3 regions of the Massilia sp. R2A-15 genome follow, and region 2 is predicted to be linked to each of the others. Evidence: predicted binding sites of a transcription regulator. Region 2 holds the regulator's gene; each other region holds the start of a gene.
The links. Region 2 encodes HrcA, which represses chaperone genes, less so after heat shock. Its sites were predicted from a motif close to TTAGCACTCNNNNNNNNNGAGTGCTAA; they were not measured.

Region 1: a site for HrcA is predicted at 2,085-2,111, ahead of rpoH (RNA polymerase sigma factor RpoH). Genes of this name have one in related genera too.
Region 3: a site for HrcA is predicted at 2,996-3,022, ahead of groES (co-chaperone GroES). Genes of this name have one in related genera too.

The regions. Positions count from the first base shown of each region.
Region 1 covers NZ_CP131935.1:323,848-329,122, forward strand. The annotation lists gene Q4S45_RS01515 (hypothetical protein) at 1-601, shown strand, start outside; gene Q4S45_RS01520 (hypothetical protein) at 609-1,010, opposite strand; gene rpoH (RNA polymerase sigma factor RpoH) at 1,099-1,998, opposite strand; gene ftsX (permease-like cell division protein FtsX) at 2,308-3,228, opposite strand; gene Q4S45_RS01535 (cell division ATP-binding protein FtsE) at 3,225-3,887, opposite strand; gene ftsY (signal recognition particle-docking protein FtsY) at 3,897-5,018, opposite strand; gene Q4S45_RS01545 (MerR family transcriptional regulator) at 5,128-5,275, opposite strand, start outside.
Region 2 covers NZ_CP131935.1:3,992,034-3,997,308, forward strand. The annotation lists gene Q4S45_RS18375 (hypothetical protein) at 8-415, shown strand; gene Q4S45_RS18380 (barstar family protein) at 424-750, opposite strand; gene dapB (4-hydroxy-tetrahydrodipicolinate reductase) at 766-1,575, opposite strand; gene Q4S45_RS18390 (outer membrane protein assembly factor BamE) at 1,579-2,154, opposite strand; gene fur (ferric iron uptake transcriptional regulator) at 2,254-2,682, shown strand; gene hrcA (heat-inducible transcriptional repressor HrcA) at 2,778-3,794, opposite strand; gene Q4S45_RS18405 (HAD family hydrolase) at 3,874-4,590, opposite strand; gene Q4S45_RS18410 (hypothetical protein) at 4,786-5,275, shown strand, end outside.
Region 3 covers NZ_CP131935.1:3,400,243-3,405,517, reverse strand. The annotation lists gene Q4S45_RS15640 (N-acetyltransferase) at 1-196, opposite strand, end outside; gene Q4S45_RS15635 (hypothetical protein) at 202-735, opposite strand; gene groL (chaperonin GroEL) at 907-2,556, opposite strand; gene groES (co-chaperone GroES) at 2,596-2,886, opposite strand; gene Q4S45_RS15620 (hypothetical protein) at 3,296-3,529, shown strand; gene Q4S45_RS15615 (cell division protein ZapA) at 3,526-3,837, shown strand; RNA gene ssrS (6S RNA) at 3,884-4,064, shown strand; gene Q4S45_RS15605 (EVE domain-containing protein) at 4,154-4,630, shown strand; gene Q4S45_RS15600 (hypothetical protein) at 4,786-5,275, shown strand, end outside.

The sequences.
Region 1 (5,275 bases), 1.4 Mb from region 2:
GGTGCTGACGGTGGTGTGCGCCGCGCTGGCAGGATGGAACGCGTATCAGGGCAAGGACGCGCATGCGGAACTGCACTTTGTGCGTGCGGCGATCGTGATCGTTCTTCTGGGCGTTCAGCTGTTGGTCGCTTCCAGCATGCTGACCAGCTTCGCCTCGCGCATCCAGGAACAGGGCCTGGTGCGGCTTGCGGCCGGAGCGCCGAACGCCGCCGAGATGAACCGTATCCTGGCGCGGCACTTCCTGGCGCGTCAGGCGAAGATGTGGGGCGCTTATGCGGCGCTGAGCATGGCGGCGCTGCTCGTTCTGGGCGCGACGCTGGACGAGGCATTGCGTGCGTTGGCCGTATGCGCCTTCGCGCTACCGTTGTTGGGTATTCCGCTGGCCGATCATGCGCGCGCCGTCAAACCGCTGTCCCCGGTTGTGGGCGTCGCGGCGGTGGGGGTTGGGATTTGTGCGTTTCTTGCCGTCTGGGGCAAGGGCAGCATGACTACGTGGAGCGTCGTCGCGCTGGCGACGGTCTGCGCGGCTGCGGCGTTCGTGGGAATTCGCTGGACGCGGATGGTGCGTGCGGCGCCGGCATTTCCGGCGCGGCGCGCCTGATGGCACGCTAAGGCGCGGTCACTTCGAGCACTACGGCATGCTGCTCGATCGGCCGCTCCTTCACGCCGGCGAACGAGATGCCGAAATGGACTCCGGGCAGGAGCTTCGAGTCGAAGCGGTCGCCTTCGTAGTCGAGCGCGAAGTGCTCGCTGCCGGCGCGCGTGGAGAGGGTGAATTCGTAGCTGACCTTGCCGGCCCAGATGCACATCGCGCCCTTCGGGCAGCGGCTGTCGGTAAAGCGGTCGTAGCGCACCGAAACGCTCGGCGTCAGGGCGACGACCTGGTTCTGTTCCATCGGATAGCTGCCGCTGCGCAGCGGTTGTTCCGGCGCGATGCCTGCGCAACCGGCGAGGTTGAGCAGGGTGGCGGTGCACCACAGGCGCGCCCACTGGGATGTTCTTTTCATCATGGGGGCATGGTAGCAAAGTTTTCGCGGCCACCGCGCCAACAACAAAAAAGGCGCCCGCGGGCGCCTTTCTAGCTGAACTGCGGCCGGCTTACACGAACGCCGACAGCGATCCCTTCATCTTCTTCAGCGCCGCCACTTCGATCTGGCGAATGCGCTCGGCCGACACGCCGAATTCTTCGGCCAGCGTGTGCAGCGTGGCGCCCGAGCCATCGTCGTTGGCCAGCCAGCGCGCTTCGACGATGCGGCGCGAACGCGGATCGAGCTTGGCCAGCGCCGTCTCCAGCCCTTCGGACTGCAGGCGCGTGACCTGCTCGGCTTCCAGCACCTTGGTCGGCTCGGACAGGTCCGACGACAGGTAGGCGATCGGCGAGAACTTGTCGTCCTCGTCGTCGGTCGGCGCTTCGAGCGCGATGTCGCGGCCCGACAGGCGCGTTTCCATCTCGATCACTTCCTCGCGCTTGACGTCGAGCAGCTTGGCCAGCGCGTCGATCTGGGTCGGCGACATCGCGTCCAGGCCCGTCTTGTTGCTGCGCAGGTTGAAGAACAGCTTGCGCTGCGCCTTGGTCGTGGCGACCTTGACCAGGCGCCAGTTCTTCAGGATGTACTCGTGCATCTCGGCCTTGATCCAGTGCATCGCGTACGAGACCAGGCGCACGCCCTGGTTCGGGTCGAAACGCTTGACCGCCTTCATCAGGCCGATGTTGCCTTCCTGGATCAGGTCGGCGTGCGGCAGGCCGTAGCCGAGGTAGCCGCGGGCGATCGATACCACCAGGCGCAGGTGCGACAGCACCAGCTCCTGCGCCGCGGCCAGGTCGTTCTTTTCCTGCAGCCGCTTGGCCAGCGAGATTTCTTCGTCGTGGGACAGCATCGGCAGCCGGTTGACCGCCGAAATGTACGCGTCGATATTGCCAAGATTGCCAGTGAAGCCCAACTCCATCGCACGATTGCCGGTCGGAACCAATGCGGAGTGTGCGGACATTGTCGTCATGTGTGCCTCGTAAAAAGGGTGCAGCAAGGTTTTACTTCCGGGTGCTGGCGGTGGGTCGTCTATTTTCCCCGCCTTGCGCGCATAGTTTAGCACTCTCTCGGGGAGAGTGCCAATCGCCCTAAACTATGGCCGTGATAGGCTAAATATTGCCGCAAGGAACTTATTTCGATGACAGGCTCCACTGTAGTGGACTGCCTCGATGCGTTGTTGATTACGCACAGGATAGCGCGGAGGGAGGGACGGTTCTGTTCGTTCCCGCACGTGCGCGGGGGAATGTCGGGGTCTGGTCCTGCGGACCTGACCCCATTTTCAGTTCAGCCGCGCCAGGTGGCGCTGCACCGACAGCACTGCGCCCACCAGGCCGAGCCCGGCGCTGACGGCCAGCAGGGCGGCGATGCCGAGCGGCGCCAGCGGCGTCAGCTGGAATTCGCTGGCGTACAGCCGCGCGAATTCCGCAATCGCGACGTTCAGCGGGCGCAGCGCCAGCGCGACCGCGCCAAGCGCCACGGCCCCTGCGCACATGCCCAGCAGGGCGCCGGTGTAGTAGAAGGGCCGGTGAATGAACACGTCGGTCGCGCCGATCAGCTTGGACACCGCGATCTCGTCGCGCTGGGTCAGCACCTGCAGCCGGATCGTGTTGAACACGACGGCGATGACGACCATGCCCAGCGTTACGGCCAGCAGCAGCAGCGCCAGGCGCAGCACGCTGAGCAGGGCGGCCAGGCGCTTGACCCACGCCGAATCGACCTGCACCGTGTCCACGCCGGGCAGCGCGCGCAGGCGGTCGGCCAGCGCATCGACCTGGGCGGCGTCGGCCGCGCTCCGGAAGCCGTCGAGCTTCATCACGTAACCGTCCGGCAGCGGATTTTCGCCCAGCGTGCCCAGCACGTCGGTCAGGCCGCTCTTGGCCTTGAGCGACTCGAGCGCCTGCTCGCGCGGCACGAAGGTGATCTTCGCCTTGTTCGCCTTGAGCAGTTCGCGCAGCGGCGGCGCGAGCGCCAGCGCCTGCTCGCGCGTGGCCTCCGGCTTGACGAACAGGCTGATCTCGGGATCGACCGACAGCTGCTCCGACATCGGCCGCACGTTGTCGAGCAGGGTCAGGCCGGCGAACGGCAGCGCCAGCGCGATCGCCACGACGACGACGTTGAACAGGAAGCTGCCGGGCGCCTTGCGCACGTTGCCGAGCGCCGCGCGCAGCGCGAAACGGTGTTGACGCAGCCAGCCCTTCATGCCGCACCTCCGGATACCAACTGGCCATGATCGAGGTGGATCACGCGGGCGGCCGCGTCGAGCACCTGCTCGTCATGGGTGGAAATCATGCAGGTCACGCCGACCGAATGGAAGGCGCGCAGCGCGTCGAGCACCTTGTCGGCGGCCGCGCGGTCGAGGTTCGCGGTCGGCTCGTCGGCCAGGATGATCTGGGGGCGGTTGACGATGGCGCGCGCGATCGCCACGCGCTGCTGCTCGCCGCCGGACAGTTCGAGCGGCAGCGCCTTGGCGCGGTCCAGCAGGCCAACCTTGTCGAGCGCGGCGCGGGCGCGCAGCTCGGCCTCGGACTTCGAGGCGCCCATCACTAATAAAGGCAGCATGGCGTTGGCCAGGATGTGGCGGTCGTTGAGCAGTTTCTGCTGCTGGAAGATCAGGCCCAGGTTACGGCGCAGGAAAGGCACGCCTTCGCGGCGCAGCTTGCCGATGTCCTGGCCATTGACCAGGATCGCGCCGGCGCTGGGCCGCTCGATCGCCGCAATCATCTTCAGCAAGGTGGACTTGCCGGCGCCGGACGGGCCGGCCAGGTAAACCAGTTCGCCTTTGGCGATATTGAGGGACACGTCGCGCAGTGCGACGGCATGGGCGGAATACTGTTTTGAGACAGACTGGAATTCGATCATGTGAGCTTTTTATCCGAGCAGCGCTTCGACGAATTCGTCCGCCTTGAACGGCTGCAGGTCTTCGATTTTCTCGCCGATGCCGATGAAGTACACCGGCACCGGGCGGGTGCGCGCGATCGCGGCCAGCACGCCGCCCTTGGCGGTGCCGTCGAGCTTCGTGATCACCAGGCCGGTGAGGTCCAGCGCGTCGTCGAAGGCCTTGACCTGCGCCAGCGCGTTCTGGCCGGTGTTGCCGTCGATGACCAGCAGGACTTCGTGCGGCGCGCCGTCCATGCCCTTGCCGATCACGCGCTTGATTTTCTTCAGTTCTTCCATCAGGTGCAGCTGGGTCGGCAGGCGGCCGGCGGTATCGACCATCACCACGTCCATGCCGCGCGCCTTGCCCGACTGGACCGCGTCGAACGCCACGGCGGCCGGGTCGCCCGAGGCCTGCGAGATGACGGTGACGTTATTGCGCTGGCCCCAGACCATCAGCTGCTCGCGCGCGGCGGCGCGGAAGGTGTCGCCGGCGGCCAGCAGCACCGACTGCTCGTACTTCTGCATGTGCTTGGCGAGCTTGCCGATGGTGGTGGTCTTGCCGGCGCCGTTCACGCCCGAGATCATCATCACCAGCGGCTCGTGGCGGCCCAGTTCGAGCGGCTTCTCCAGCGGGCGCAGCATGTCGGTCATCAGCACCTTCAGCGCGGCCTTGACGGCGGCCGCGTCGAGCAGCTTGTCTTCCTTGACCTTGCGGCGCAGGCCGTCGAGCAGGAACTGGGTGGCGTCCATGCCGGCGTCGGCCATCAGCAGCGCCGACTCGAGTTCCTCGTACAGGTCTTCGTCGATGCGCGCGCCGACGAACAGCAGCGACAGGTTGGTCGAGGTCTTGGACAGGCCGGCCTTCAGGCGCTCCATCCACGATGACCTGGACTCGGACGCCGCGACCGGGCGCTCGGCCGTTTCGGCGATCACTTCCTGGACCGGCGCCGCGGGGGCGACGAAGGTGGAGGTGGAGCCGTAGCGGCGCGCCGGCGCCGGCGTCGCGGCCGGAATCACGTCGATCGGAGCGGGCGCCGGGGGCGTGGCCGCGGGTGCGGGCGGTGGCGGTGCTGTCTCGGGGACAGGCTGCTTCTTCTTAAAAAAACTGAACATTGGTATGTGGGGGCGGGCGCTGCATGCACATGGCCGGCGCTGCCGGCCACGACGAATCGATTGGCCGATATTCTACCAGAGCAGGGCGGCGGGTCCGCGCGAGTCTTGTTTAAGCGGCAAGCGCGCGATGCTGCGACCGCCAGCGCGCGAGGGCGCCGGGAATGGCGGCGAGGTCGAGCACTGTGCCGGGCGCGAGGTGGCGGCGCGCCATCTCGACGCCGGCGCCGCCGCTCCACACTTCGGCGTCGTCGCCCAGC
Region 2 (5,275 bases):
TATCCGCATGAACGGACAATTCAACGCGATCGATTATGCGCAGCAGCTGGAGGCTGCCGGGGTGCCGCAGGCGCAGGCGGAGGTGCATGCCAAAATGCTGGCGCTGGCGTTGGTGAGTTGCTCGGCATCGCGGGCGGACCTGGCGGCGCTTGGGGAGAAATTGAACTGCCGTATCGATTCAGTAAAGCAGGAGTTGACGAATCATATCGACTCAGTAAAGCAGGAATTGACGAACCATATCGACTTGGTAGAACAAAAGCTAAGCAATCGCATTGAGTCTGTGCGGATGGAGCTATCGGCCCGGATCGACTCCTTAGAACAGGAAATCCGACACCTCAGGAAACAGCTCTATTGGATGTTTGGCATTCATACTGCGCTAATTATCGCAGTGTTGGTGAAGCAATTTTTCCCTTGAAGCCAGCGTCAGCGCAGCACCAGCTTCAGCGCCGGCTTCTCGCCGTAGTCTTCATAGCGCTCGTTGATGCCGGCGACGCAGTAGGTCATCTCGTCGAGCAGGTCGGGCGCCTTCTCGCGCATGACGGCGGCGTCCTTGACGACGATTTCCAGCACCTCGTTCGGCTTGAGGCGGAACTTGCTCATGGCGTCTTCGTCGCGCAGGTAGCTCAGGCAATCGACCCAGGCGTCCATCGTGTTGCCGTAGGTGTCGGGAAAGCCGAACGCGGCCTTCGACGCGGCGTGGAAGCTTTCCGCGCCGTCGATTGCCGCGCCGTTCAGTTCTGCGATTGCCATAGCCCTGCTCCTTGATCAGCGCCCCAGCGCCAGCACGTCCTGCATGTCGTACAGGCCGGTCGTCTTGTCGGCCAAAAAGCGCGCCGCGCGCAGGGCGCCGTGGGCGTAGGTGACGCGGCTGCTCGATTTGTGGCTGATCTCGATGCGCTCGCCGTCGCCGGCAAACAGCACCGTGTGGTCGCCCACGATGTCGCCGCCGCGGATGGTGGCAAAGCCGATGGTGGACGGATCGCGCTCCCCGGTGACGCCTTCGCGGCCGTAGACGGCGCACTGCTTCAGGTCGCGGCCCAGCGCATCGGCGATCACTTCGCCCATCTTCAGCGCGGTGCCGGACGGCGCATCGACCTTGTGGCGATGGTGCGCTTCGATGATCTCGATGTCGTAGCCTTCGGCGAAGCTCTTGGCCGCCATCTCCAGCAGCTTGAGCGTGACGTTGACGCCCACGCTCATGTTGGGCGCGAACACGATCGCGGTCTTTTCGGCGGCGGCGCGAATGGCGGCCTTGCCGGCGTCGTCGAAGCCGGTGGTGCCGATGACCATCGCGATGCCATGCTCGGCGCAGTAAGCCAAGTGCTGCAGCGTGCCTTCGGGACGGGTGAAGTCGATCAGCACGCGCGCGCCGGTCAGGCCGCTCGCCAGGTCGGACTCGATCGCCACCCCGGCCGGCTGGCCGAGGAAGGCGGCGGCGTCATTGCCCAGCGCAGGCGAACCGGCGACGTCGAGCGCGCCGGCCAGGACGGCGTCAGGCGCCTTGGCGATCGCCTCGATCAGCATCTTGCCCATGCGCCCGCTGGCGCCGGCTACCGCAATTTTCATTGGAGTCATGGCTTATTTCTTGATACTGATGCTGGCCGATCCCGCCTCTTCCTTTTTCGGCGCTTCCTTGGCGGCGACCTTCGCCGGGCCGGCGATGCGGGCGATGTACTCGCGCTCGGTCGGCAGGTTGCCGCCGTCGAATTTCTCGACCTTGTCGTCCTTGAAGTAGACGGTCACGCGCGCCTTGGTCAGCTCGCCGTTGCCGCGCGCCAGGTAGAACGGGTAGTCCCAGCGGTCGCCGTGGAACACGTCGGTCAGCAGCGGCGTGCCGAGCAGGAACTTGACCTGTTCACGGGTCTGGCCGACCTTCAGCTGGGCCAGCATTTCCTGGGACACGAAGTTGCCTTGCTGGATGTCCGGACGGTAGGGCGAAAACACCCAGAAGAATTTTTGCAGCTTGGTCGCGGTGGTCGTCTGCGCACCGGCATTGGCGACGGCGGCGGACTTGCTGGCGTCGGCGGCGACCGCTTCCGGCGCGATCGAGACCGGCGCGGCAGGCTGAGTTTGGCGCGAAGCGCAGCCGGCCAGGGTCAGCAGCGCGCATGCGGCGGCCGCCGCGAGCGAGGCGCGGGTGTTAAAACGGTGCAAAACAACATTCTTGACGCGCATAGGTGACCTCAAAACGTTTGAGCGCTAGCTCCAAAACGCTATATCATAAAGCACTCTGCCAATATCCGAGCAACAAACATGAGCAACAACCCCTCCGACCTGAAGGCCAGCGGCCTGAAAGCGACCCTGCCCCGCCTGAAAATCCTCGAAATTTTTCAGAACAGCGACGTGCGCCACCTGACCGCGGAAGACGTGTACAAGCAGCTGCTGACCGAGAACCTCGACGTCGGCCTGGCCACCGTGTACCGCGTGCTGACCCAGTTCGAACAGGCCGGCCTGCTCAACCGTAACCACTTCGAGACGGGCAAGGCGATCTTCGAGCTGAACGCCGGTTCGCACCACGACCACCTGGTATGCCTGGATTGCGGCCGCGTGGAAGAGTTCTTCGACGAAGAGATCGAGTCGCGCCAGAACAGGATCGCCGCCGAGCGCGGTTTCAGCATCGCCGAGCACGCGCTGGCCATTTACGGCAATTGCGTCAAGCCGGCCTGTCCGCACCGCCACTAATTCACGCCTGTCGCCCCTGCGGAGGCAGGGGCCCATGCTGAATGAGCGACTCACGCGGCGTATGGGTTCCTGCCTACGCAGGAACGACAAGCTTTCTAGCCGTGGCTCAAGGCATTCGACAGCAGCTTGGCCGTGATGTCGACAATCGGGATCACCCGCTCGTAGGCCATGCGGGTCGGGCCGATCACCCCGAGGGTGCCGACGATGGTGCCGTTGACCTCGTACGGCGCCGTCACCACGCTCATCTCGTCCATCGGCACCAGCTTCGATTCGCCGCCGATGAAAATCTGCACGCCCGTCGCTTTACTTGACACGTCAAGTAATTGCATCAGGCCGGTCTTCTGCTCGAACATGTCGAACATCTGGCGCAGCGACGTCATGTTCGACGACAGGTCCGACACCGACAGCAGGTTGCGCTCGCCGGAGATGACCATGTCGTCGGACTGGTCGGCCATCGCCTCGCTGCCCGCCTCGACCGCCGCCTGCATCAGCCGGCTCATGTCGTCGCGCAGCTGGCGCAGTTCGCCCGTGACGCGCGCGCGCACCTGGTCGAACGACAGGCCGCCGTAGTTCTGGTTGATGTAGTTGGCCGACTGGATCAGCTGGGCCGGCGTGTAGTCCACGTCGGTCAGAAGCAGGCGGTTCTGGACGTCGCCGCGCGGATCGACGATCACCAGCAGGATGCGCTTTTCCGACAGGCGCAGAAATTCGATCTGCTGGAACACCGACTCGCGCCGCGGGCTCATGACGACGCCGGCGAACTGCGACAGTGACGACAGCATCTGCGCCGCGTTCGAGATGATTTTCTGCGGCTGCGGCGCCTGCAGGCGCATGCGCGACTCGACCGCGTGCTCGTCGATCTGCTGCACCGTCAGCAGGGTGTCGACAAACATGCGGTAGCCGCGCGGGGTCGGGATGCGGCCGGCCGAGGTGTGCGGGCTGGCCACGTAGCCCATCTCCTCGAGATCGGCCATGATGTTGCGGATGGTCGCTGGCGACAGGTCGAGGCCGGAGATTTTCGAAAGCGCGCGCGAGCCTACCGGCTGGCCGTCGGCGATGTAGCGCTCGACCAGGGCCTTGAGGAGGGTTTGTGCGCGGGTATCGAGTTGCATGGTGATGGCATTCTGGGTCAGCTGACACCCTCATTATGCACGTTCGCCGCGCCGCTGTGCAGTGCGGCGCCGCAATGGATCAGTCATGATGGCGCTCCAGCCAGTCGATCAGCTCGTCGAAATCGGCGCAGATCGCGTCCGGCTCGACCCCGTGCTCGAGATGGCGGGTGCTGCCGGTGCGGTTGAGCCACACCGCGCGCAGGCCGGCCTGCTGGGCGCCGCGCACGTCGAGCAGCACGTCGTCGCCCACGTACACGGCCTCGTGCGGCGCCACGCCCAGTTCGCCGCAGGCGGCCAGGAAAATCGCCGGCCCGGGCTTGGCGCTGCCGAACTCATGCGCCGCGACCGACACCTTGAAGTGGTGCGCGATGCCGATCGCGCGCAGGTCGGCGTTGCCGTTCGACACCGAGCCGACCAGCACGCGGCGCCCCAGCCGCTCGAGCCCGTGCAGCACGTCGGCGTAGGGCGTCACGGTATTGCGGGCGGCAAAGAAATGCTCCATCGCCAGGTCGACCTTGGCGCTGTCCTCGCCCGCCTCGGCGAAGGCCAGCAGCAGGCCGGCGCGGCGCAGCGCGCCCAGGTCGAGGTGGTAGCCCGGCTCGCGCTCGAGCAGGGCCAGGCGCGCCGCGCGCAGGCTGTCGATGGTGTGCGCGGCGGCCACCGGCGGGGCGTGGCGCTGCAGCCAGGCGTACAGGGACAGTTCGGCCTGGGCGATGACGGGCGCGATCGGCCACAGGGTGTCGTCGAGGTCGAACAGCACGGCTTTTGGCCAGGCGGGGCGGCGGGTGTCGGTCATGGAAGCGATGTTGGTAAGAGCGAGTCGAGCATAGCGAGGCCGGGCCGGAAAATCAAATCGCGCGCGTCCGTTACACGGTGATACATCAGTAATGGCGCCGCGACTTGCCAAATGCACTAAAATGACGACCAATTTGTCTGTCCCGCGGTACGGCGCGAGCCCTCCCCGCCTTACCCTGTCGTATTTGGAGAAACCATGAAAAGTATGATCCTGCGTTCGAGCGTCGCGCTCGCCTGCGCGCTGAGCCTCGCCGCATGCGGTGGCGGCAGCGGCAACCTGTTGCTCGGCGGCAGCATCATCGGCCTGCACAAAGATGGCCTGGTGTTGCAAAACAAGGGCGGCGACCCGCTGACCATTTCGTCTGGCCAGACTACGTTCACCTTTTCCAAGCTGCTGAGCAACGACGAGGACTACGAGGTCACCGTCAGGACCCAGCCAACGGGCGCCAAATGCGTGCCGGACCCGGCCACGAACAAGGGCCGCACCGGCGCGTTCAACGTCACTTCGGTGGTCGTGCACTGCCAGACCGACTACTACACCCTGGGCGGCCATGTCGACCATCTCGACGCCGAGGGCCTGGTGCTGGTCAACGGCGCGGACAGCCTGGCCGTGCCGGCCAACGCCACCAGTTTCACCTTCGGCACCGCCGTATTCAACGGCGATTCCTATGGCGTCACCGTGCTCA
Region 3 (5,275 bases), 590 kb from region 2:
TCGTCAGCCAGCCGAGATAGGTCGCGCCCAGCAGGCCGCCAATCAGATTGCCTTCGCCGTCGCGCACGGTCGCCAGCAGGTAGTCCGGATTATCGCCATTCGTTTGCGAGGCATTGAAGGCGGTCAGGCCCTTTACCAAAGCCTGCATGTCCGCAGGATTCGGCTCGGCCTCCAGTGTGACCTTGTAGTCGCTCATGGTTTTCAGTTCGCGCTTTTGCGATCGAGTGGATGCTTGGCACGACGCCACTGCTCCAGCGTCAGCGGCTTGTTCGTCGCGGCGTCTTCCACCAGGATCTGGTCGCCCGATTCGGCGACGAGGAAGCTCTCCCAATGGCGCGTGGCGTCGCTGGCGTTCTCCACGAAGCTGAACTGGAAGTAGCGCTTGCCGTTGATGTCCCTTAGCGTTGGATCGTATTCGACCAGCGCGCCGTGCACCTTCCCGCCGGAGTTCTTCTCGATCTGCTGCAACCAGGCTTTCAGTTCGGGCAGCGCGATCAGGGCGTTCATCGCTTTTTCCTTGTCGCGCGCCAGCGGCGTCGACGCGGTAGCCGCCGCGGCAGCCGACGCGTCAGCCGACGCGGAAGCCGACGCTGAAACCGACGCGGAGGCCGGCGTTGAAGCCGGCGCGGTCGGCGTCGTATTTTCGCGGCACCCGAAGATCGTGGTGGTCGCTGCGATGATCAGTACCAGGGCCGTGAGCTGGATTTTTTTGGACGGCGCGTCTCGTTTGTGCATGGGTTAACCCTTGTTGTATCGCTTCATACTAAACCAACAGTGGCTCCGCAGCAACATTCATTGAGGCGGGCCTGCCGCCGCCTTTGTCGCCGCCGCGTAAACAAAAATGGGCGCCCGAAGGCGCCCATCTTGTTCGTGGCAGGAAGCGCCGAAGCGCCTCCGGGCCGGCAATTACATCATGCCGTCCATACCGCCCATGCCGCCCATACCGCCCATGCCGCCCATGCCGCCGCCAGCTGGCTTGTCTTCCGCCAGTTCGCAAACCATCGCATCGGTGGTCAGCATCAGGCCGGCGATCGACGCTGCGTTCTGCAGTGCCGAGCGGGTGACTTTAGCTGGATCCAGCACGCCCATTTCGACCATGTCGCCGTAGGTGCCGTTGGCTGCGTTGTAGCCGTAGTTGCCCGAACCGGCCAACACAGCTGCAACGACGACCGATGGCTCTTCGCCGGCGTTTTGCACGATCATGCGCAGCGGCTCTTCCATCGCGCGCAGCACGATCTTGATGCCGGCTTCCTGGTCGGCGTTGTCGCCTTTGACGCTGATGTTGGCGCGTGCGCGCAGCAGGGCAACGCCGCCGCCTGGCACGATGCCTTCTTCAACGGCGGCACGGGTTGCGTGCAGCGCGTCTTCAACGCGGGCCTTCTTCTCTTTCATCTCGACTTCGGTGGCTGCGCCAACCTTGATCACTGCAACGCCGCCTGCCAGCTTGGCCACGCGCTCCTGCAGCTTCTCACGGTCGTAGTCCGAGGTCGCTTCTTCGATCTGCACGCGCACCTGCTTGACGCGCGCTTCGATCGATTCTGCCTGGCCTGCGCCGTCGATGATGATGGTGTTTTCCTTGCCCACTTCAACGCGCTTGGCCTGGCCCAGTTCCGCCAGCGTGACCTTTTCCAGGGTCAGGCCGACTTCTTCAGCGATGACCTGGCCGCCGGTCAGGATCGCGATGTCTTCCAGCATGGCCTTGCGACGGTCGCCGAAGCCTGGGGCCTTGACGGCGCAGGTTTTCAGGATGCCGCGGATGTTGTTGACGACCAGGGTCGCCAGCGCTTCGCCTTCGATGTCTTCTGCGATGATCAGCAGCGGACGGCCAGCCTTGGCAACTTGCTCGAGGATCGGCAGTAGGTCGCGGATGTTCGAGATCTTCTTGTCGCACAGCAGGACGAACGGGTTGTCCTGGATCGCGACTTGCTTGTCCGGGTTGTTGATGAAGTACGGCGACAGGTAGCCGCGGTCGAACTGCATGCCTTCGACGATGTCAAGTTCGTCGTTCAGCGACTTGCCGTCTTCCACGGTGATGACGCCTTCCTTGCCGACTTTTTCCATCGCCTCAGCGATGCGCTCGCCGATCGAGTAGTCCGAGTTGGCCGAGATCGCGCCGACCTGGGCGATTTCCTTGGTGGTGGTGCATGGCTTGGAGATGGTGGCCAGCTGCTCGACGGTGGCAGCGACTGCCTTGTCGATGCCGCGCTTCAGGTCCATCGGGTTCATGCCGGCGGCAACGAACTTCATGCCTTCGCGCACGATCGCCTGGGCCAGCACGGTCGCGGTGGTGGTGCCGTCGCCGGCGTTGTCGCTGGTGCGCGATGCAACTTCCTTGACCATCTGCGCGCCCATGTTCATGAGCTTGTCTTTGAGTTCGATTTCTTTGGCAACCGATACGCCGTCCTTGGTCACGGTCGGTGCGCCGAACGAGCGCTCGAGCACGACGTTGCGGCCTTTCGGGCCCAGGGTGACTTTGACTGCGTTGGCGAGGATGTTCACGCCTTCGACCATTTTGGAGCGGGCGCTGTCGCCGAATACTACGTCTTTAGATGCCATGTTGATTCTCCGTTCGTGGAAAGTTGTCGGAATTCGAAATTACTTGACCAGTACGGCCATGATGTCTTCTTCGCGCATGACCAGCAGCTCTTCGCCATCGACCTTGACGGCCTGGCCCGAGTACTTGCCGAACAGAACGCGGTCGCCGACCTTCACTTCCAGCGGACGAACCTTGCCGTCGTCCTGCACCTTGCCGTTGCCGATGGCGAGGATTTCGCCCTGGTCCGGCTTTTCAGCGGCGGCATCAGGGATGATCAGGCCGGAGGCAGTTTTGGTTTCCTGGTCGAGACGCTTGACGATGACGCGATCGTGCAAAGGGCGAAGGTTCATGTAAAACTCCTTTAATTTCAATGGGTTGAATGGCTTGCCGGAAGACCCGGCCACCGATCCGGTACTGCGGGATGCCGCCCCGGGAAGCTGGTGCGGCTGAAAAGGGTTGTTAGCACTCTCAACTAACGAGTGCTAATTATAGGGACGATGGGGGGCGTTTTCAAGCTGCTATTTTTAACGTGTGACATGAACGGCTGGGTTCGGGGTCTGGTCCCCCGGACCTGACCCCATTTTGACGTTGGCGTAAACCCAACATGGGGTCAGGTCCGCCGGACCAGACCCCATGGATGACATGGACATTGGGCAATAAACTGGCATTTGCGGCGTTCTATGGAGTAACTGCATCAAAAGTCGGCGCTAACGTACTGAATCTGTTGACGGAAATTCGTTCCGGGTTCTATAGTTACGGATGATTTCCGAATTCCAAGACCTCTCCGATAAAATCGACCGGCTGGCCGAGATGACGGCCGCGCTGCGCCGCGAAAACGCCGGCTTGCGCCACGCCAACGCCCAGCTGACCGCCGAGAACGCGAACTACGCCGCCTTGCTCGACGAGGCCAAGCGCCGCGTCGCCGGACTGATCGCGCAAATTCCCGCCCCCGAGGCCGATTCCACCGCCACCGACGACGAGGCGCAGCAATGATCCAGCTCGATGTGACCATCATGGGCAACCCGTATCGCCTGGCCTGCAAGGAAGGCGAGGAGCGCACGCTGAAGGAAGCGGTCGCTTACCTCGACGGCAAAATGTGCGCGCTGCGCGACTCCGGCAAGGTCAAGGGCAACGATCGCATCGCGGTGATGGCCGCCCTCAGCGTGGCCGCCGAATTCCTGTCGGTGAAGGCGCCGCAAGGCCCGCTGTCGGACCTGTCGATTCTCGAAGTCAAGCAGAAAATCGAGGCGATGAATACCGTATTGGACAGCGCGCTGACGCCGCAAGAAAATCTGTTCTGACAGGCCAAATTCGTTTGACTTGTGGGTTCATCGGAGTAAACTCCGTTCCACCCTGCGGTGTTCGCGATTGCCATATATTCCTTGAACCATTTATGTGCACCGGTTGCGGGATTTTGTTCGATGGGAGTGAGCGTCGCTAGTCCGACGAACCCGAAATTGAACTAACTGTGACCACCTTGAACCGTTTGGTTCGGGATGCCGGCAAAAACGGCACAGGCGGGGCTGTATTTCTAAAAAGCGGTTGTTCGCATTTCATGCGCAACCGTTTTTTTTCGCGCGCGTTTTCATGCGCGCCTCATTCCAGGAGCCCGTTCCCATGCAGTATTGGTTAATGAAATCCGAGCCCGATGAAGTCAGTTTCGACGACGTTCTGGCCGCGCCCGGGCAGACGGTGGCCTGGTTCGGCGTACGCAACTACCAGGCCCGCAATTTCATGCGCGACCAGATGCAGCCCGGCGACGGCGTGCTGTTTTACCATTCGAGCTGCGCCGAACCGGGCGTGGCCGGCATCGCCGAAGTGGCCAGCGGCGCTTATCCCGATGCATCGCAGTTCGACAAGGACGGCAAATACTTCGATCCGAAAGCGAGCCGCGAACAGCCGCGCTGGATTTCGGTCGACGTGCATGCGGTGGAGCAGGGTCGTTATCTGCCGCTGGCCGAAATGCGCTCGATGCCGGAACTCGAAGAGATGGTGTTGCTGCAAAAAGGCAGCCGCCTGTCGATATCGCCGGTCAGCGCGGGACAGTGGAAAGCGATCCTGAAAAAGATCCGCCAAAAAGCCGCGAAATCGTAAATACAGCACGGCGGCGCTGAAATGGCTAGCCGTTTTAATGCCTGTCCCTATTGAGCCACCTCAAACCATCGTCATTTGCGCGGCGTAAGCTGGATGCAGTATCGCGATGCATCGGTTCGGCCCCACGCTCCCGGTGCGTCGCAGGGAGGTCTGCAATGAGCGCAATTGTTCGTCGTGGCGCAGCGATGTTGGGCGTGATGCTGGCGTTCGCGTGGCCGGCGGCGCCGGCGCAAGACCGGCACGGCCAGGGCGGCGGCCATGGCCGCGGGCAAGGGTACGGCGGGCCGGATCATGGCGGCAGGCATCAAGGCGGCCAATATCGCGGCGGGCAATATCGCGGCGGGCAATTTCATGACGGCGGCGCGCGCTTCGCCGGTCCGCCTCATTGGCGCGGCGACTTCGGCCGCTACCGGGGAAACGACTGGGGCGATCGGCGCGGCGGCTATTGGCACCACGGACATCACGGCGGGCGCCTGGGCTGGTGGTGGGTTGTCGGGCCGACCTGGTATTACTATCCCCAGCCCGTGTATCCGTACCAGGGCCCGTGGGCGGCGCCGGCGCAGTACTGGTATTACTGCCCGGCCACGCGCCTCTATTATCCTTTCGTGCCGGCGTGTCCGGGTTGGCAACAGCTTCCGATTATTC